2 linked regions of the Prochlorococcus marinus str. MIT 9313 genome follow. Each later gene encodes a partner of the first gene's protein in a complex. Links are inferred from orthologs where the notes say so. Each region holds a gene or a part of one and is shown on either strand. Other genes may lie near its edges.

Region 1 (10,087 bases):
TGCTCTTGATGCCGACAGCATTTATGCCGTACCCATCTCACTAGAGGAAGAGGGCCTCTGTCTAGAAATGCTGGATGTACTCAACCTGACTGACCATGACAGCGACATGAAAAGCTGGGTTGAGCTGGTTCATAAGCTGCGCAACCCAGGTCCCGCTGTGAAGGTGGCCCTAGTCGGAAAATATGTGCAACTCAACGACGCCTACCTTTCAGTAGTAGAAGCCCTGCGCCATGCCTGCCTCACCCAAGACGCCTCCCTCGAGCTGTCTTGGGTCTGCGCCGAGCAGATCGAAACGCATGGTCCAGAAAACCTACTCAAAGGAATGGATGCTGTTGTAGTTCCTGGAGGCTTCGGTAACCGCGGCGTAGATGGCAAAGTTGCTGCCATTCGCTGGGCGAGAGAACAACGAGTGCCATTCCTAGGGCTTTGTCTAGGCATGCAATGCGCTGTGATCGAGTGGGCACGCAACCAGGCAGGACTCACTGGAGCCAGTAGTTCCGAGCTGGAGCCCGACACCAACCATCCTGTTATCCACCTCCTGCCAGAGCAACAAGACGTAGTCGATCTAGGCGGCACAATGAGGCTTGGTGTCTATCCATGCCGCATCGCACCAGACACGTTGGCACAGAAGCTTTATGGCGAACAGGTTGTCTACGAGCGCCACCGCCATCGCTATGAATTCAACAACTCCTACCGCAACCTATTTATTGAATCCGGCTACACCATCAGCGGTAGCTCACCCGATGGACGCCTCGTAGAACTGATCGAGCTGAAAGGTCATCCCTTCTTCACAGCCTGCCAATACCACCCTGAATTTCTCTCCCGACCCGGAAAACCCCATCCCCTCTTCCGGGGATTGATTGAGGCAGCTCAACTACGGCTACCAGCCTCACCTGACGAAGCCCTACGCCGACAAAGCCAGACCAACATCTCCGCTCAGGAGCAACCCAGCCGGATTGGATGACCGGCAATCTGCCGGTAGTAGAAACCTTCCATTCCCTACAAGGAGAAGGAGCCCATGTCGGTCGCAGCGCCTTCTTCATCAGGCTCGCCGGCTGTGATGTCGGCTGTTCATGGTGCGACACCAAGCACTCTTGGAACTCGAGAAACCATCCGCAAATCACGCTTGAACAACTAGCAGAGGAAACAGCAACAGCAGCAAAAGATGGCGCGGCCTTTGTGGTGTTGACCGGGGGTGAGCCATTGCAACACAACATCGCTCCCCTATGTGAAGCCCTACACAGGGCCACAGAAACAAACCACGGCGGGCCATTAGCAATCCATCTTGAAACCAGCGGAGTGAATCAGCTCAGCGGTGTTCCCACATGGATCACCCTCTCCCCAAAGCGCCATGCGCCACCTCGCACAGACTTATTAGCAGCTTGTCATGAGCTTAAAGTTGTAGTTCATGAAACAGACGATCTGAACTTCGCCGAAGACATGGCCAAAGCTGCCTTAGAAGCGAGAAAGAACGACAACGCCTCACAATCACGCCTCAGCAACACATCAAAGGAACCACTTCTCTTTCTGCAACCTGGCTGGAAAACAACAAGAGGTCAACAACTAGCTTTCGAGCACGTACAAAGTCATCCCCACTGGAGGCTCAGCATGCAAACCCACAAGTGGCTTGGTATACGTTGAACCTCAAAGCTTGATTGCCTCCCGCTGAGTGATCTCAGCCTTCCACAACCGCCAACGCACCTCTAAGCCGTCAGGTACATCAACCACTATCGGAAAGGAGGCGTTATAGGGCACCAAATAAGGCTTACTGCCAAGAACAAGAAAGCTCTCACGCTTCGGCTCATCAGGAGGACAAACCATGCGGGTGGACATCACCTTGACTGCACCTGCAACGCTATAGAGCATCCGCTGCTCAGCTCCTTGAAACCGCTCCATCCTCAGCCCTTGACCAGCCAAGTGATACTGATTGCAGACCAATTGGATCGTTCGACCCACAATCAACTGGACCCGCCAATCCACAGCATTAGTGGACAGGCCAGGATCAGAACTTTTTGCTAGCAACCCTGGGAGCTGAATCACCCAGCGTTGATGTCCAGCAATCGGCTGCGGGTAATCATTCAAATCCATTCGAGGTATTGCCCGCAGGGGTTCCAACACTGTCGTCGACCACAAAACAACCAGCCCGAAAAAGATTCTGTTCTGAATTGATGCCTGCATACCAACAAGCGCTAGAGAATGTCCAGCATGATCCACTCAACAACCATTGCCCTGCTATCAGGAGGTCTTGATTCCGCCACTGCCGCTGCCTTGGCAGTGGAAGCAGGTCAAAAGGTCATCGGACTTTCGTTCGATTACGGGCAACGACATCGCAAAGAACTGCAAGCCGCTGACGCGCTGGCGGCCCACATGGGTCTAAGCGAACACCATGTAATCAGTGTCAACCTTGGCAGTTGGGGAGGCTCCTCCCTCACCGATCTAACGCAAACAGTACCCAGTGAAGGAGTCGTTGACGGAGTGATCCCCAACACTTACGTACCTGGACGCAACACGGTCTTCATTGCCATTGGCCTCAGTCTTGCCGAAGCACGTAATGCCAATCAGCTGGTGTTAGGGATAAATGCAATGGACTACTCCGGCTATCCAGACTGCAGACCTGACTATCTCAGGGCCTATCAGAGCTTGGCTGATCTGGCGAATAAAGCTGGCCGTGAAGGACATGGAATCAAACTCTGGGCTCCTTTAATTGATTGGAACAAGAAACAAATTGTGCAAGAAGCACTTCGACTCGGAGTACCGATCGATAAAACCTGGAGCTGCTATAGCGGAGGCGATCATGCCTGCGGTATATGCGACAGCTGCCGCATCCGCGATGCAGCTTTGAGCGAGGCTGGCAGATCAGATCTCTGCAGCAAGTCAACACCATGACTTCTCTAGAGCGGCGACTTTGCCGCTGGCAAGAACCAGCGAAGTTGGCAAAACAACTCACCAAAACTTGGGGAGAAGCTGGGCTTGTCTGGCTGGATGGAGACGGCAGTGGTCTAGGTCGTTGGGCGACCCTGGCAGTCGATCCCATTAATCAGATTTGTTGCCGAGGCATCCCTGGCGAAAAAGGCGCCAGCAACCCATTCGAAGCCCTACGTGATCTAGAACCAGGACACTGGACAGGCTGGCTTAGCTACGAAGCAGCAGCATGGATAGAACCCAAAAATCCCTGGAAAGCAGATTGCATGGCGACTCTGTGGATGGCGCAACATGACCCAGTACTGCGATTTGACCTTCAAAAGCATCAACTCTGGATTGAAGGATGTCATCCCAAACGACTGCAAGAATTGGCAAGCTGGCTAGAAGCCAACCCACCTGAAGATGCACCTAAAAGGAGCAAAGATGAGTCGTTACTTGCAACAACAGACCTCAATATTCCCGTCAATGCATGGCAATGGCTCACCACTAGAGCTGACTATGCACGTGATGTGCAGCAGATCAGACATTGGATTGCCAACGGCGATATTTTCCAAGCCAATCTCAGCGCTTGCTGTACCACCACGATCCCTTCCGGAAGCTTCGCCGTAGACCTTTTCCTAAAACTTCGTCACCACAACCCAGCTCCATTTGCCGGCCTAGTGATAGCTGCAGGCCTTGCAAACGGTGAAGCCGTGATCTCCGCCTCTCCAGAGCGTTTCCTAAAAGCACTCCCCACAGGAGAAATTGAAACTCGACCAATCAAAGGGACCCGACCACGCCACCCCAATCAAAGCCAAGACTCTGATCTGGCAGCTGATCTTGTTTGCAGCAGCAAAGACCGAGCTGAAAACGTGATGATCGTCGATCTATTGCGCAACGATCTAGGGCGAGTCTGTCAACCCGGCTCCATCACAGTGCCTCAATTGGTAGGCCTTGAGAGCTATCCCCATGTGCATCACCTCACCTCAATAGTGCAAGGACGGCTTCGATCAGACCAATCTTGGGTAGACCTACTACAAGCCTGTTGGCCGGGAGGCTCCATCAGCGGTGCCCCCAAGCTGCGCGCCTGTCAGCGGCTGAACGAACTGGAACCAACAGCACGCGGGCCCTATTGCGGATCGTTGTTGCATCTCAACTGGGATGGGCAGCTCGACAGCAGCATTCTGATTCGCTCGATGTTGCTCGAGGGGAACACGTTACGAGCCCATGCCGGCTGCGGCATCGTGACCGGTTCCGACCCCTATTGCGAAGCTGATGAGCTGAACTGGAAACTGCTGCCACTACTGGAGGCACTGCAATGAAAAACCAGATTGCCTGGATCGATGGCAGCTGGGGTAGCACTGCGGAGCTCGCTCTTCCTCTAGGAGATCGAGGCCTGCAGCTTGCCGATGGCATCTTTGAGACAATTCTGATCCTTGATGGACATCCACAACTCCTCAATGCTCATCTCAGCCGCTGGCAGACCAGCGCATGCCTACTAGAGATGGCCCCCCCGCCTACAGCGAAATGGTTGACACCTCTGATCAAAGAGGGCCTGAAACAATGCAACTTGGACAATGGCAATGGGGCCCTGCGCCTCAACTGGAGCCGTGGCGATAGGTCAAGCCGAGGCATCAGCCTGCCCCAGAGCAACCCGAGTTCAACAACCCATCGCTTCTGGCTAGAGCTGAATGCAGTGGAGCCCTGCTTTACTCCACTTACCACGATCATCAGTTGCCATGAGCGTCGCAACGCCAATAGTCGCTTGAGTCGTTGCAAAACCTTCGCCTACGGTCAAGCGATACAGGCCCGCCACGAAGCACAAAAAGCGAATTGCGATGAGGCCATCCTGCTAAGCACAAGCGGTGAACTTTGTTGTGGCAGTACCGCCAACCTCATCGTGCGACGAAACAATCATTGGCTCACACCTCGGCTTGCTAGTGGCTGTCTACCAGGTGTCATGCGACAACAGGGCCTCGAACAAGGATGGCTGCAAGAAACTCAACTAGAAGCCACACCAGAAAAAGATGATCAATGGCTACTGATTAATAGCCTCAGCTGCCAACCCATCGTGAAGCTCGATGATCATCTGCTCAGAGCATGGTCGGATCCTGAAGGCCTTTGGTACTCCCTCTTAAAAGCCAACAACACTGACACTTCTCCCAGACATACAGATTAATGCCCCAGCCCTAAACATCTCCATACGCACTCATACACTGAGGAATTGATCCACCACTGCCTGACTAAGATCGCTGGTCGGACCACTGGCCACAATGCCACCTCGTTGCATGGCGTAGTAGCGATCAGCTTGACGAACAAAGTGCAGATGCTGCTCTACCAAAAGAACGCCAATCCCTGTCTCGGCAATGATGCGTCGAACAGCCCTTTCAATGTCTTGAACGATATTGGGCTGAATACCCTCTGTCGGTTCATCTAGCAGGAGCAATTTCGGCTTACCAAGCAGAGCCCGAGCAATCGCAAGCTGCTGCTGTTGCCCACCACTGAGGTCTCCGCCCTTACGCGGCAAAAACTCCTGCAGGATCGGGAACAACTCATAAACAAGCGGGTCAATGCTGTGGTTTCGCGCCAAGCCGCCGGGCAATGCCTCCATCCCTAGCATCAGGTTCTCCTCCACCGTCAGATGGGGAATAATTTCTCGCCCCTGAGGCACATAACCAATGCCAGCACGTGCCCGCTGATGCGGAGGATGGCGATCCAAGCCTTCACCATTAAACAGAATCTCTCCACTACGAGGACGCAACAGACCGATCAATGATTTCAACAAGGTGGTCTTGCCCACACCGTTGCGGCCAATCAAGCAGACCATCTCACCAGCTTTCACAGTGAGGTCGACATCCCTAAGGATATGGCTCTCACCGTAGTAGGTGTTTAGACCACGGATCTCAAGAATGGTCATCGGTTGCAGAGAATCATGAACTGCATAGGTAGAAAGCGCTGCATCAGGCAACCTCCTCATTACGACCTAAATACACCTCGATCACGCGTGGATCACACTGAATCTGATCCATCGAGCCCTCGCAGAGAACGTGGCCCTGATGAAGAACAGAAACCTGACTCTCCAGGCGCCGGATGAACTCCATGTCATGGTCAATCACCAAAACAGTGTGATCACCAACGAGAGACTTGAGCAGATCCGCGGTGAGATCTGTTTCCTCATCCGTCAAACCAGCAACTGGCTCATCAACCAATAACAGGTCGGGTGACTGACCCACAAGCATGGCGATCTCCAACCACTGCTTCTGCCCATGAGACAACGATCCAGCAACTTGATGCGCACGTGTCTGCAGGGAAACGATACCCATCAAATGGGCTATGCGATCGCGCTCAACAGCATTAAGACCTGAGCTTAAAAGTGGCCAAGGGCGCTTTGGATGACTGACCGCCAAGGCGAGGTTTTCCTCAACAGTGAGGTTTTCGAAGACTCTCGGGCTCTGAAACTTCCTACCAATCCCAAGCCGGGCAATCCTGTGTTCCGGCTTGTTTAAAAGAGATTGGCCCTTAAACAAAACATCACCTGCCGTTGGTCGAAGCTTGCCAGTAATCACGTCAAGGAAGGTGGTCTTGCCTGCACCGTTGGGACCAATCACGGCACGCAGTTCTCCTGGCTGCAGGCTGAGATTGAGATCACGCAGTGCCATAAAGCCATCAAAGCTGACACTGATTTGACTCAACTCAAGCAAAGCGGTTGTCATGACTTCACCTCCTCCTTGCCATCCATTTCCAAGCGTGGATAGGTGCCGATCCTGCGCGCGACACCCAAGCGAGTAAGCAGGTTTCGTGGCCCACCCGCCTGCCACCAGCCCACAACACCTTCTGGTAGTGCCGTAACGACGAGAATAAACAAGCCTCCCAGGATAAATAGCCAGCCTTCTGGCCAAACCGTGCTGATTTGGCTCCTCGCCAAATTAATGACTAGAGCGCCAAGAATGGCACCAATCAAAGTTCCGCGTCCACCCACTGCCACCCAAATCACCATGTCGATTGAGAAGGGAACAGTCATGTATTGAGGCGAGACGATGCCGGACTGCACGGTGTAAAGAGCACCACCGATGCCGGCCAAGCCACCAGCCATCGCAAACACGATGGTTTTAAACAAGGTGGGGTTGTAACCAGCAAAACGCAAACGCGGCTCATCATCGCGAATGGCGATCAACACTTCCCCAAAACGGCCACGCACCACCCAGCGCACAGCCAACCAGGCCAGGATCACCATCACGGCCGTTAACCAGAAGAAGCCTCGCTGCATGAATGCAGAGCCCACCTGCTGGCCAAAAAGCTCTGTGACATCGGTCTTAAGACCGTTGGTGCCATTGATCAGTTTCTGCTGTCCGTTGAAGAAATTAAAGAAAACCAGCAAGGCGGCCTGGGTAAGAATCGAAAAATAAACTCCCTTGATCCGGTTGCGGAACACCAAGTTGCCTAACAGCGCGGCAAGCAGTGCAGGGATCAACCAGATGGCAATCAGCGTGAACCAAGGCGAATGAAACGGCTGCCAAAATCCAGGCAGTTGATCCACCCCATAAAGGCCAAAGAACTCTGGAATCCCGTTGGGTTGTTCGCTCGAGCTGTTGAGCTGAAGGTACATTGCGGCTGCGTAACCACCGAGCGCAAAGAAGATGCCCTGACCCAGGCTCAATAAGCCTGTAAAACCCCAAATCAAATCGATGCCGAGGGCCACGATTGAGAGAGAGAGAAAACGACCGAGCAGGTTGAGCCCAAATACCGACACCACTGCAGGCGCCGCCACAATCGCAGCAATGATCAAGACCCAGACAATCACCAGGGGCCAACGGCGTTGTTGAAACGCTTGCAACATCGATTTAAGCCTCCACCATGCGTCCCCTCTGGGGAAACAGACCAGCAGGTCGGAACTGCAGGAACACCACAATCAGCGCAAACACCATTACCTGGGCCATGCTCGTGGTAGCAAAAAAATCAACCACACTCGCCAAAGGCGCAGGCATCGAAGGCCAGATACTGAGCAAACGGCCAGCACCGATCAGGTCTGTTAGCACCCCAATAGCAAAGGAGGCCAACACGGTACCGAACAGATTTCCCACACCTCCAAGCACCACCACCATGAAGCAACCAACGATATAAGAAGTGCCGACGTTGGGTCCCACGGAGCCCAACAAAGACACCGCGACCCCAGCGATGCCAGCCAAACCGGAGCCGATACCAAAGGTAAGCACATCCACAGTATCGGTTGAGATTCCAAGGCAATCACTCATGGAACGATTCTGAGTCACTGCCCTGATGCGCATCCCCCACACACTGCGATTCAAAAACCAGGTGATACCGAGTACAGCGAGGATCGTGATCACAATGATCACCAAGCGTGGTACAGGGAAGGTCATGCCCGACAGTTCAATCCCCCCACGCATCCACTTAGGTGCCGTGACATCGACATTGCGAGAGGTCGCACGAGCGATACGACTGATCTGAGAGGCCAAACCACCCGCCAGTAACACCCCAGCCAGAGCCGACACAAGCCAGCTTCCAGCACGCACCAAGCGGGCCCGAGGCCCCTGCAAAAGCTTGTCAGGAAGAATGATCGGCAGACTGAAACCAAGCACTAACGCCAGCACCAAGCCAGCCGCATAAGCCAATGGAAAACTGCGCACAAACTGCTGCAGAATCAGGCTAACGCCCCATGTCGCCAACAATGTCTCCAACGGGTTGCCGTAGAGACGACGAATCACGGTGCGTTCTAGCAAGATACCAACCACACCACTAACGATGAAGGCCAGAGGAATCGCCACCAACACATAAGCGTTGTAGAAAGGCTGCAGAGCAGGCAGCTTGAAGATCAGCTGTACCACATAAGTGGTGTAGGCCCCGAGCATGATCAACTCGCCATGGGCGAGGTTAATGACACCCATCAGGCCGAAGACTATCGCCAGTCCGAGGGCAGCAACCAGCAGCACCGAGCCGATGGCCACACCATTGAAAAGACTTTCAAGAAGCAGTTGCACGGGCGAAGATCAGAGACCGGAAAAACGACGAAAGGAGGAGCCCGTTTCCGGACTCCTCCCAAACAATGCCAAAGCGGAAAAACGCCTTGGCGAGGCAATCAAAGCTTGTACTTTTCGCCTTTGTTGGCATCAGTCCAGTCGCAAGCATAGCCCTTAGAACTGGGCTCGAACTGGTTCCAAGCCTGTGGAGCCACAGGGCCATCGGTCTCTTCGAGAATCTCGAACTGACCATCTTTGGTGATCTTGCCGATACGTACGGTCTGGGACAGGTGATGGTTTGGCATCACTTTCACAGGACCCTGAGGCGCATCAAACTCAATTCCGATCAAAGCTTCACGTACCTTGTCGTCATCAAAGCTATTGGCCTTCTCGACCGCAGCTTTCCACAGATACACCATGTTGTAAGCCGACTCCTGAGGGTCAGCAACCTGACGGTCATTGCCATATTTGGCCTTGAAGTCAGATGCAAACTTCTTCGAAGCAGGCGTATCAATCGACATCATGTAATTCCAAGCCCCATAGTGTCCCTCAAGGAACTCAGGCCCGATCGTGCTGATCTCTTCTTCCGCGATGGAATAGCTCATCACGTAGTAGCCATTTTCAGGAGTAAGTCCGGCATCCTGAATCTGCTTAAAGAAAGCAACGTTCTGGTCACCATTGAGGGTGTTGATGATCACACCACCATCAGGTAATGCCTTCTTGATCTTGGCAATGATCGGCGCCACTTCAGTGTTGCCGAGGGGCAAATAATCCTCTCCAACCACTTTGCCACCTAGAGCTTTGACCTGCTCCTTAGTGATGGTATTGGAGGTGCGAGGGAAAACGTAATCAGAACCTACAAGGAAGAAGGGCTTGCCAGCAGCGGGCGACTTCTCGAACATGAACTTGGTTGCAGGCTCCGACTGCTGATTCGGAGTCGCACCTGTGTAGAAGATGTTATTGGAACACTCCTGGCCTTCGTACTGAATCGGGTAATAGAGGAATGCATTCTTCGATTCGTAAACCGGCAGCATCGCCTTACGGCTTGCGGAAGTCCAACCACCAAAGACAACAGGAACACTATCTTGATCGATCAACTTCTTGGACTTCTCAGCGAAGGTTGGCCAATCAGAAGCGCCATCTTCAACGATGTAGTCGATCTTGTATTTCTTGCCATCAACTTCAACACCACCGGCAGCGTTGATCTCTTC
Region 2 (10,058 bases), 180 kb from region 1 along the record:
AGGCAAACCAACCGCCGCCACTTGTAAACGGGCCTCCAACTGTTCAGGGAACACCGTTTCACCACCAGAGTGAATCGCTCCATCCAAGCGGCCAGCAATGCTGAGCCAAACCCGGTTGCTCTCAGTGATCAAGCAACCAGCATCTCCAGAGGTCCACCAACCTTGCTGATCGCGAACATCCTCCAAGCCCTCACCCAACCAGCGCGCCAACGCCAACCGCGCCGTTCGAACTTGCAACGCGCCTGCTTGCGTCAACTGCAGCTCCACATCTTCAAGCGGTGATCCACAGCCCGTCGCACCCGCCAGGAAATCCTCAGGAGCAAGCGCTGTCACCATCGCCGCTGTCTCAGTTGCTCCATAGCAGGGTGCCAAGCGCAAGCCTTCGGCCCGTGCCGCTTTCATCAACCCTGGCGAAAGCACTGCTCCACCAACCCAAATCACAGCACAAGCCTTCAACACACGCACACCAGCGTTATGCGTCAACAACCGCTGCAGTTGTGTTGGCACCAAAGACATCAAGACCAGTTGCTCTCCCCATCCCGGCAACGAGCCACACAACTGCTCTAAAGCGTCTGGATCCCTCATCAAGCCAGGCTGTAGCCATGTATGCCCAATACGCCAACAACGACTACGCCACCAAGACATCAAGCCACTAACGTGATGCAACGGTAAAGGATTAAGCACCATGCATTGCTGCAGGTCGTAACCCTGCTGCTGAAGCCATTGACCTGTAGCCGAAGCTGATAAGTCGAGATGGCTACAAGGCTGCAAACAGTGCTGCTGTCCGCCGGAGGTGCCTCCACTTGCGACCACCACACCAGGACCATCAGGCAAAAGAGCCCTAGGGATCAAACCGCTAGTTCCAAGAGGCGGCAGCAGTTGCACCCAATCGCCTTGCTCCAAGGCCTGAGCGAGCTGCAAGGCCCTTTGCTCAGCCTGAGCGGGATTGCAACGCAGGGCAACCAACTCCCTCATGCCGCCGCCCAGACCACTTCGGGATCAGCGCTAAATAAAGGTCCATCAGGGCACCAACCCGGGGCCAGGCCAGGAGCCACTGGTGTAGGGCCCTGATGCTGCAAAGCAGCGAGATGGTGCAGCCAACGCCGACCAATGCCGGTTTCAAAGGCCGTGCTCAACATCCGGTAGCCAACACCCTCCTGCAGCCCCCTCAGCAGAGGTCTGGGATCACCGTCTAAAAGCGGACGCCGCACCTGCCAGCCAGACCATGACTCTCGCAGTGATGGATCAAGCACAAGCGACTCATCAAGAGCCACGGGAACCTGTTGCGCCAAAGCTCTTAACCCCTCAAGATCACCAGCAGGCAAAGGTTGTTCCAACCATTCCAGCCTCGGATCCTGCAGACATCGCTCCACCCACCAGCTGACCACACTGCGATCCCAACCGCCATTGCCATCAAGCCTGAAACGCGCATGCTCTGGCAGCCGCTCCAACAATTGCAACAAGAGGCGCCGCTCCAGTGCATCTGGAGCGACCGCCACCTTCCACTTCACAGTGAAGGGATCAGCTGCTGAGGGAACCCTCTCAAGCATGGAATCCAAAGCCTTCAAAAGAGGCTGCCCCGCCGGCAACAACACAGCCGAGGCAGGCGCCGCAAGCCAACCGCCTGCTGCCACAGACCCCACGAGGCCATCCAATTCCGCCAGAGCTGCACCCACGCCAAAAGCCAAAGGCGCAGGCCAAAACGCCATTCCATCCTCCAACTCCAAACGCGTTGGGGCCAAGCGCAGCTGGACCAAACAATCTCCGCAGGCCTTTAAACCAGCCACATCCATCGGAGCCACCTCCCCCCAACCACAACGACCCGCGCAATCCTCCAATCTCAGCAACCAACCCTGACGTTCTTCAACAACCCCCTGAGCCGTCTGCAACACCCGACTCAAACGAAATGAAAACGGTTTGCACTGAAACTTGAGAGCCATCAACTCAACCTGCGCTAGATAGCGCAAAGCCCAAGCAAGGCGCTAGCGCTAGGCCCAAGCTCAACCCCAAGCCATTGAGCGCCTGAAAGCGCAATGCCAAAAACTTGCTGCCACGAATCTTCTCTGGCTGATCATGGTGATGGCGAAGCAAACGGACCAGCGCTGCTCCTGCAGGCAATCCCAAACCACCAAGCAGAGCTGTCAGCGGCCAATCTCCCTGCAGCACAGGGATCCACTCCAGAGCAAACACAAGCGAAAGAATCCAGGGCACCAAAGCCGCCGCACGAGCTGTGCCCAAGCGCACCACAGGCGATCGTTTGCCAAAAGCCGCATCCTCAGCGACTTGATGAAAATGAGAGCAAAAGAGCACCAAGGTTGTCGCTAAGGCCGGACCACTCCCCAGGGTGAACGCCGTTGCCCATGGAATCACTGATCCATCACCGTTGAGCGGTGCTAACGCCAACAAGGCAGCGGCAGTAGCGAAAGGGCCAAAAGCCAACCAACACAGCGGCTCACCGAGGCCTATGTAGCCCCAGCGAAAGGGCGGCCCCTGGTAGAGATATCCCAAACCACAACTCACCAGCACCAAAAAGAGCACAGCAGCACTACTGCGCAAAGCCAACAGCAACATCAACAACAAGCCCAGCACGAGCGCTAAGTGAGCAAAGCGGCGCACAGGTCTCCGCTGACCCAGCAGCGCAACCACCGAATGCAACTTGGTGAAGCTGTCCACGCCGGTATCTGCATCAAAGAGGTCGTTGCTGAGGTTTTCCCAAAGCAAAAGCAGCACAGCAGCAACCAAAAAGCCAAGCAGTTGATCAAGACGCACTGCTTCGCCGGCCCCCACCCGCCAACCAGCCGCCAGCAACGCCGGCATCACTGCCACGGAGTACATCGGCCACTTGATCGCGGCTTTCCAAAGAGCTCGCCTTGTAGAGGCCTTGGCGTAAAGGGATGCAACATCCTGCTGGTCTGGCATGGGAAAGAAGCCTGGAAACCAGGGAAAGGCCCATACATTTGAGCAGGACCCGCGCTCAACTCCGATCCCGGATGAAAGCTGACCGTAGTTTCAGCAACCTTTTAACTGCCGCATCCCGGGGCTGGTGCGAGCGCAAGGGCGATGAAGGTGTCCTCAGCCTGGCCCTGCCTCTCGACGAGGTGGATCCCCTGTGCCACCTGCCCTTACTAGCCGATGAGCATCCCTTCCAGTTTCTCTGGGATAGTGCACCAGGCCTTTGCTTTGCAGCAGCTGGTCAGTGCCAAAGCCTTGATCTTGCAGGCCCCAGACGCTTTGAGCTAGCCCAACGATTCAGCGATACAACCCTGGCACGCCTCACAGACGCGACGCCCAACACCCCTGCCCAGGCTCGAGCCAAAATCCTGCTGGCCTTTTCCTTTTTCGACCATCCCGCAGAACGACAACGCAGCCAGATCCACACCAGTGCAGTTCAAGCGGTACTGCCACGCTGGCAACTCAGCCGCCAGGGTCGACACGGTTGGCTGCGTCTCAATGGCGTAATCACCCAGCAAGCAGAAGCGCGCGACCTAGCAGAACAGCTTTGGCTGATGGCGGAAAACCTGCTCGACCCCAATCACAATTCAAAAGATTTCTGGCCCAGCAGCGTCCGCGGCACCACGGCACTCCAGCCCTGGCAGGAGTGTTACAGACCAGCTCTCAAACGCGGACTGGATTTAGTGAGCAGCGGTGAGCTCAACAAATTGGTGCTGGCTGTGCGCCAATCCATTCAGCTCCAAGCACCCTTAAACCCGCTGCCAGTACTGGCCAAGCTACGTCAACAACAATCAGGTAGCTGCCGCTTCTTATGGCGAAGAACTCACGAGGATGCCTTCTTTGGAGCTTCGCCTGAACGACTACTCAGCCTGCAAGGGAATCAGCTACGCACCGACGCTCTAGCCGGCACTGCTGATCGCAATGACGATGGACAGGGCCTACTCCGCTCGGAAAAGGACCGTCGCGAGCATGAACTTGTCGTTGCCTCAATTACCAGTCAGCTGTGCAATCAAGGACTGACACCACGGCGACCACGGAACCCCCAGCTCGCTCGTCATGGCCAACTGGTGCATCTGCATACACCGATTACAGCCAATGCCATGGGTCACACATCCCTCAATCTCGCCAAAATTCTCCATCCAACTCCGGCGGTCGCGGGTCTGCCTTGCCGAGAGGCGATGGCCTGGCTGCGCACATTGGAACCTTTTGAACGTGGCAGCTATGCGGCGCCGATTGGCTGGATCGACAGCCAAGGCGACACGGAACTGCGCGTAGCCATCCGTTGTGGCCACGCCAGAGGTTCAGTGCTTGATCTCACTGCTGGAGCTGGTTTGGTCCGAGGGTCTGTGGTCGAACGCGAATTACAAGAAGTTGGCATGAAGCTGTCTGTACTGGCCGACCAACTCGATCTGGATGCCAAGGATCACCCAAGACTGACCAGCAAACGCGCAATCACTTGATCAGCCAGGGGAACCCCCTTGAGGCGCTCAACCTCTCTAATGCCAGTAGGACTGGTGACATTGATCTCACTCAGCAGGCCATCAATCACATCAATTCCCACAAAAAACAAACCCTGCTCTCTCAAAACGGGTGCCAATTCTGCACAGATCTGCAATTCACGACTGTCGAGCTCTGTGGGTTCCGGGCGACCACCCATGGCAAGGTTGCTACGAAAATCTCCAGCCTTAGGACGACGGTTCACGGCACCAAGAGGCTCTCCATCCACCAACAGGATGCGCTTGTCTCCTTCAATGACAGCCGGCAAAAACCGCTGAACCATCACCGGTAGCTGCTCCTGATCCGTGACCAACTCCAGCAAGGCCTCAAGTCCGGGAGCGGCCCCAGCGACTCGCACCAGCCCCTGACCAGCTCGACCCCCTAAAGGTTTGAGCACCACCTCTTCTTGCTCACGGGCAAAGGCAGCAAGCTCACTGACCCGACTGGCCACAAGCGTGGGAGCCATCAGGTTGTTGAAGCGCAGCGCACCGAGCTTTTCATTCCAGGCCCGCAGCGCCGCTGGCCTATTGAGCACGCACACACCAGCCCGCTCTGCCAGCTCGAGCAAATGGGTGGCATAGAGATAGCCCTCATCGACCGGGGGATCCTTACGCATCCAGATGCAGGCGAAGTCCGTTAGAGGAAGGCTGCGGGGCTCACCGGTGCTAATCCAAGGCTCAGCTACCACAGGGACGGCAATCGCAGAGAGCTGATCTCCACGAGCCTGAAGATCAGCGGGAGTACAAGCCCAAACCTCAATTGATGCCCGTTGGGCCGCCTGCATCAACGCAGCTGAGGAATCCTTGGCAGGTTGAATGCACTGCAGGGGATCCAAGACGAACAGCTGTCGCATGGCTTCAGACCTTGCCTTGGAGCAAACCATCAAGTTTTTGAGCCCCCTCAAGGGCATGCAACTCATCGCAGCCACCAATGCTCAGATCATCGATAAAGATCTGGGGCAACGTGTTTTTTCCCCCAGCCCGGCTCGCCATCACTGCGCGGGCTGCCTGGTCGCCATCGATGGCGTGCTCCTGGTAACTCACCCCTTTGCGATCCAAGAGAGCCTTGGCACGCAGGCAGAATGGGCATGACTGCCAGGTATAGATCTCAACCTTGGCCATGGCACTGTGATCACGTCACTGAGATCCTATGCAGGCTGGCCCCGCTGATAGCGTCAGATCTCTGGACTCAAGCACCAACGTTGCTGGACCTCACCGACTTCAAACGCGATCTTTCTGAGCTCACCGACCGCCTGGGCCAAGCCCAGGACTGTCTTTGACGTTCCTGCTCTAAACGCTCGCCAACAAGATCTCGAGCAACTCGCTGCTCAACCAGATTTCTGGAACGACCAGCAAAACGCCCAGAAGCAGATGCGTCAGCTGGACGAAGTTAAAGCCCAGCTAACGCAAATCACGCTCTGGCGTAGTGCCGTCAATGATGCCCAGGCAACCTTAGAGCTCTACGACCTAGAGCCAGACGACGAGATGCTCAGCGAAGCCCAATCGGGGCTGAAACAGCTGCGCCAAGGGCTTGATCGCTGGGAGCTCGAACGACTACTTAGCGGCGAGTACGACAAGGAAGGCGCCGTGCTCTCAATTAACGCTGGAGCTGGTGGCACAGATGCTCAAGACTGGGCTCAGATGCTGCTCAGGATGTACACCCGCTGGGCAGAGGATCACGACATGACCGTGACCGTGGACGAGCTTTCCGAAGGGGAAGAGGCAGGAATTAAAAGCGCCACGGTAGAGATTGAAGGCCGCTATGCCTACGGCTATCTGCGTAATGAAAAGGGCACCCACCGCTTGGTGAGAATCTCTCCTTTCAACGCCAATGGCAAGCGCCAAACAAGCTTTGCAGGCGTGGAGATCATGCCAAAAATCGATCAGGAAGTAGAGCTCGATATCCCCGAGAAAGATCTAGAAGTCACCACCAGCCGCTCCGGTGGCGCCGGGGGCCAAAACGTCAACAAGGTGGAGACAGCCGTACGCATTCTTCATATCCCAACAGGATTAGCGGTGCGCTGTACGCAAGAGCGCTCACAACTACAAAACAAAGAAAAGGCATTGGCTCTACTGAAAGCCAAGCTGATGGTGATCGCCCAGGAGCAGCGTGCTGCCGAGATCGCTGACATCCGCGGCGATATCGTTGAAGCTGCCTGGGGCAATCAGATCCGCAACTATGTCTTCCATCCCTACCAAATGGTGAAAGACCTGCGCACAGCAGAAGAAACCACAGACGTGCAAGCGGTGATGAATGGTGATTTAGACCGATTCATTCAGACCCTGCTGCGTCAGGGTGTCGATCGTCCAGGCAGTGATATGGATCAATAAATCAGACATGCAATGACGACAGATCCAAGCTCCAAGGAGCCTCCATCACAAGCAACACCACCGCCAAGCTTCGTAAAACTGGCGATGCGCAACATGGTGCGCAAAGGTGGACAGAGCCTGTGGCACTTCGGCCTCACCGCCTTTGGCGTTGTGGGGTTCATCTTGATGATTGCCTGGCTCGGCAGGCCCACACTTCCCCATTGATGCGCGCATGAGCGCACTGCAAACCTCTCCGATCAACCTCGACCTCGATCTGGCCTTTCATCCCGCCAACGATGATGCTTTGACGAGCTTGGTTGATGCAGACACAAAGCGCCGCCTCACTCACGCAAGTCCCTGGCAGCAAGACCTCACAGCCTGGATTGAAAGCGTCCGTCGTGACCCAACCCTGACCTGTCCTGAGATTGTGCGCCTCAGCCCGATGCTCAGCCTGGGCCTTCAACTCACGGATGACGCCACCATCACTGAACTGAATCACTCTTGGCGCCAACGATCTGAATCGACTGACGTCCTCTCCTTCCCAGCACTGGATAACAGCCTCGTCCTACCAACAGACACTTGCGTCGAACTGGGCGACATTGTCGTCTCAGTGCAAACAGCACAACGCCAAGCCAAACAACACAGCCATGAACTTGGCCTAGAACTCCGCTGGTTGGTAAGCCATGGCCTCCTGCATCTACTGGGCTGGGACCACCCAACAGATCAGAGCCTGAAAACGATGCTGAGCTACCAGGAGCAACTTCTCAGCATCAACGGTAAGGTTCATCACCACTAGTGATGCAATCCAAGAGATCACTACATGCTCCCTCAGACCAACAATTTGTTGTCCGAAGAGATCACCCCACTATCCAGCCAAGGGCATCAAGCTGCCCGGCGGGGCGCCTGGCGAATTGCCGCAGACCTACCAAGCAGCTTTCGCTACGCAGCCCAAGGTCTGGCCTATGGCATCGTCAGTCAGCGCAACTTCCGCATCCATGTCGTAATCGGTGCCGTCGTTTTCGGTCTGGGGCTCTGGCTGCAACTGAATCTCAACGATCTAGCCGTCTTGGTTCTCACTGTGGCGGCAGTACTTGTCTTGGAGTTGCTCAATACATCCATCGAAGCTGTGGTGGACCTAGCAATCGGTCGCCGCTTTCACCCCCTTGCCCGCATCGCCAAAGACACTGCTGCTGCTGCTGTGATGGTTGCCGCCATTAGCTCTCTACTGATTGCCCTGCTGCTGCTGCTCCCTCCTCTACTGATCCGCCTTGGGCTCTGACGCCCTGCAGCCCCATGCTCCTAATTATCGACAACTACGACAGCTTCACCTTCAACCTGGTGCAGTATTTAGGGGAACTGGCCGCAAAGCATCCTGTCGCTGCTGATCTACGGGTTGAGCGCAACGATGCTCTCTGCCTCAGCCAAATCAGGGAGCTACACCCCGCCGCCATCCTGCTCTCACCTGGTCCGGGCAATCCTGATCAATCCGGAGTTTGCCTGGAGGTGCTGACCGAGCTGGCTCCCACAATCCCCACCCTCGGGGTGTGCTTGGGGCATCAAGCCCTAGCTCAAGCCTACGGAGGCAAGGTGGTGCAAGCTGATGAACTGATGCATGGCAAAACCTCGCCTGTGCTGCACAACGGCGAAGGGCTGTTTAAAGGCTTACCCCTACCACTCACTGCTACCAGATATCACAGCCTGATTGCCGAGCGAGAGAGCCTGCCGGACTGCCTAGAAGTCACCGCATGGCTAGAGGACGGCACAATCATGGGCCTACGTCATCGAACACACCCCCATCTACAAGGAGTGCAGTTCCATCCCGAAAGTGTGCTCACAGAAGCAGGCCATCAACTGCTTACCAACTTTTTGCGTCTGACTGAAGCCAGCGAAAAGCACTGCTAACTTCCAAAACACTCCCGCTTCCACTCATGCCTTCCCTCTTCAAGGTTCTGAGCACCCGTAGCCTTTCTGCAGCTTCAGCTGTGGGTTTAGTACTGTCCTCAGCCTCCTCGGCCATTGCCGGCGGAGTCACGATTACGAGTTACGGCCACAGTGCTCTACTGATCCAAGGCGGTGGGCAATCGGTGTTGCTCAACCCATTCAAGGCCGTGGGCTGCGCTGCAGGCCTGCGCGAGCCCCGGGTGAATGCCACTGTGATCCTTGCCAGCTCTGAGCTTGCTGATGAAGGAGCTCAAGTCGCTAGTGGTCGCTTCCTCGTGCAACCAGGTTCATACCGCATTGGCGGCTTAAACCTAGAGGGATTTGCGGCTCCCCATGACCGCCTGGGCGGTCGCCGTTTCGGCCAAGCCACCCTCTGGCGCTGGCAACAAGGCGGCCTGCAATTTGCTCACCTTGGCGGCAGCGCTGCCTCTTTATCGGGAGAAGACAAAGTTCTGCTTGGACGTCCCGACGTCTTGATCATCGGCGTAGGGGGTGGCGCCAAGGTCTATGACGGCGCTGAAGCAGCACAAGTCGTCAATGCACTCAATCCACGCCGAGTCATCCCAGTGCAATACGTGAGTGGTGCAGCGCCAAGCGACTGTGATCAAACAGGGGTGCAACCATTCCTTGATGCGATGGCAGGTACACCGGTCAAGCAAACAGGAACGACCATCAGCCTGCCGAGCGATCTGGGTGATGGACCCGTCATTGAGGTGATGCGCTAACAGCGCATCCATAGCCTGAGTGAGTCGATCAGCATGTCTTGCCGATCACTCAGGCTGCAAGAGACTCAACAGTGGCAAAGGCTTGCCAAAATTGCTGCATTTGCTCAATCGTGCCGATGCTGACCCGCAAGGATCCATCAATCAGCGGTTTGCCAGTCATCAGCCGAACCAAGATGCCTCGCTTGCGTAAGGCTGCTTCCACCTCTGTTGGTTGCTGCTGCGGCCAGATCAACAGGTAATTCCCTCCATCAAGGTGGTAAGGCACACCAGAAGCATCAAGACGAGCGCTAATCCAATCACGCGCCTTCAACACATCAGCCACGTAGGCATCCACGTAAGCCTGATCATCAAGAGCCGCGAAAGCTGCTGTTACCGCAAAGCTATTGATGTCATAAGGCCCAGTCACACGACTGACGCGATCGATCACATCAGCAGAGCCGATCGCAAACCCCATGCGCAGACCAGCCAAACCTGCGGTTTTGGCCAGCGAACGCAACACCAACAGATTCGGGGTAACACTGAAATCTGCTTGCGGCAAAACGCTATCGCCCGTGAACGCCTCATAAAGCTCATCGACTACCACCAACGTTTCAGGCGCTGCAACAGCCAGCTCAAGGATCTGCTCAGGCGCCAA

The links.
Region 2: the proteins of AKG35_RS11855 (region 1) and AKG35_RS11000 are in contact, whole or in part, in a solved structure (PDB 8RP0), measured with the Escherichia coli proteins. The link is inferred for Prochlorococcus marinus str. MIT 9313 from one-to-one orthologs.

What each region holds. Positions count from the first base shown.
Region 1 is NC_005071.1:2,347,163-2,357,249, forward strand. What follows is about bases 2,054-5,052. They hold AKG35_RS11855 (anthranilate synthase component I family protein), read left to right. Parts: upstream 2,054-2,882; coding sequence 2,883-4,223; downstream 4,224-5,052. Other genes in these bases: AKG35_RS11845 (ecotin), read right to left, coding at 2,054-2,178; queC (7-cyano-7-deazaguanine synthase QueC), read left to right, coding at 2,206-2,886; AKG35_RS11860 (aminotransferase class IV), read left to right, coding at 4,220-5,052. Outside these bases: AKG35_RS11835 (CTP synthase), read left to right, coding at 1-964; AKG35_RS11840 (7-carboxy-7-deazaguanine synthase QueE), read left to right, coding at 961-1,641; more of AKG35_RS11845, read right to left, coding at 1,645-2,053; more of AKG35_RS11860, read left to right, coding at 5,053-5,080; urea ABC transporter ATP-binding subunit UrtE, read right to left, coding at 5,111-5,818; urea ABC transporter ATP-binding protein UrtD, read right to left, coding at 5,862-6,614; urea ABC transporter permease subunit UrtC, read right to left, coding at 6,611-7,738; AKG35_RS11880 (ABC transporter permease subunit), read right to left, coding at 7,743-8,897; urtA (urea ABC transporter substrate-binding protein), read right to left, coding at 8,996-10,087. UniProt on the Escherichia coli protein: Part of a heterodimeric complex that catalyzes the two-step biosynthesis of 4-amino-4-deoxychorismate (ADC), a precursor of p-aminobenzoate (PABA) and tetrahydrofolate.
Region 2 is NC_005071.1:2,166,225-2,176,282, forward strand. The notes cover bases 6,886-9,855. They hold AKG35_RS11000 (anthranilate synthase component II), read left to right. Parts: upstream 6,886-8,051; coding sequence 8,052-8,660; downstream 8,661-9,855. Other genes in these bases: AKG35_RS10985 (DUF3285 domain-containing protein), read left to right, coding at 6,886-6,983; ybeY (rRNA maturation RNase YbeY), read left to right, coding at 6,991-7,554; AKG35_RS10995 (diacylglycerol kinase family protein), read left to right, coding at 7,579-8,037; AKG35_RS11005 (MBL fold metallo-hydrolase), read left to right, coding at 8,687-9,424; AKG35_RS11010 (pyridoxal phosphate-dependent aminotransferase), read right to left, coding at 9,474-9,855. Outside these bases: AKG35_RS10945 (AMP-binding protein), read right to left, coding at 1-975; AKG35_RS10950 (o-succinylbenzoate synthase), read right to left, coding at 972-1,940; menA (2-carboxy-1,4-naphthoquinone phytyltransferase), read right to left, coding at 1,945-2,919; AKG35_RS10960 (isochorismate synthase), read left to right, coding at 2,991-4,412; gshB (glutathione synthase), read right to left, coding at 4,376-5,302; grxC (glutaredoxin 3), read right to left, coding at 5,307-5,570; more of AKG35_RS10985, read left to right, coding at 6,792-6,885; more of AKG35_RS11010, read right to left, coding at 9,856-10,058. UniProt on the Escherichia coli protein: Part of a heterodimeric complex that catalyzes the two-step biosynthesis of 4-amino-4-deoxychorismate (ADC), a precursor of p-aminobenzoate (PABA) and tetrahydrofolate.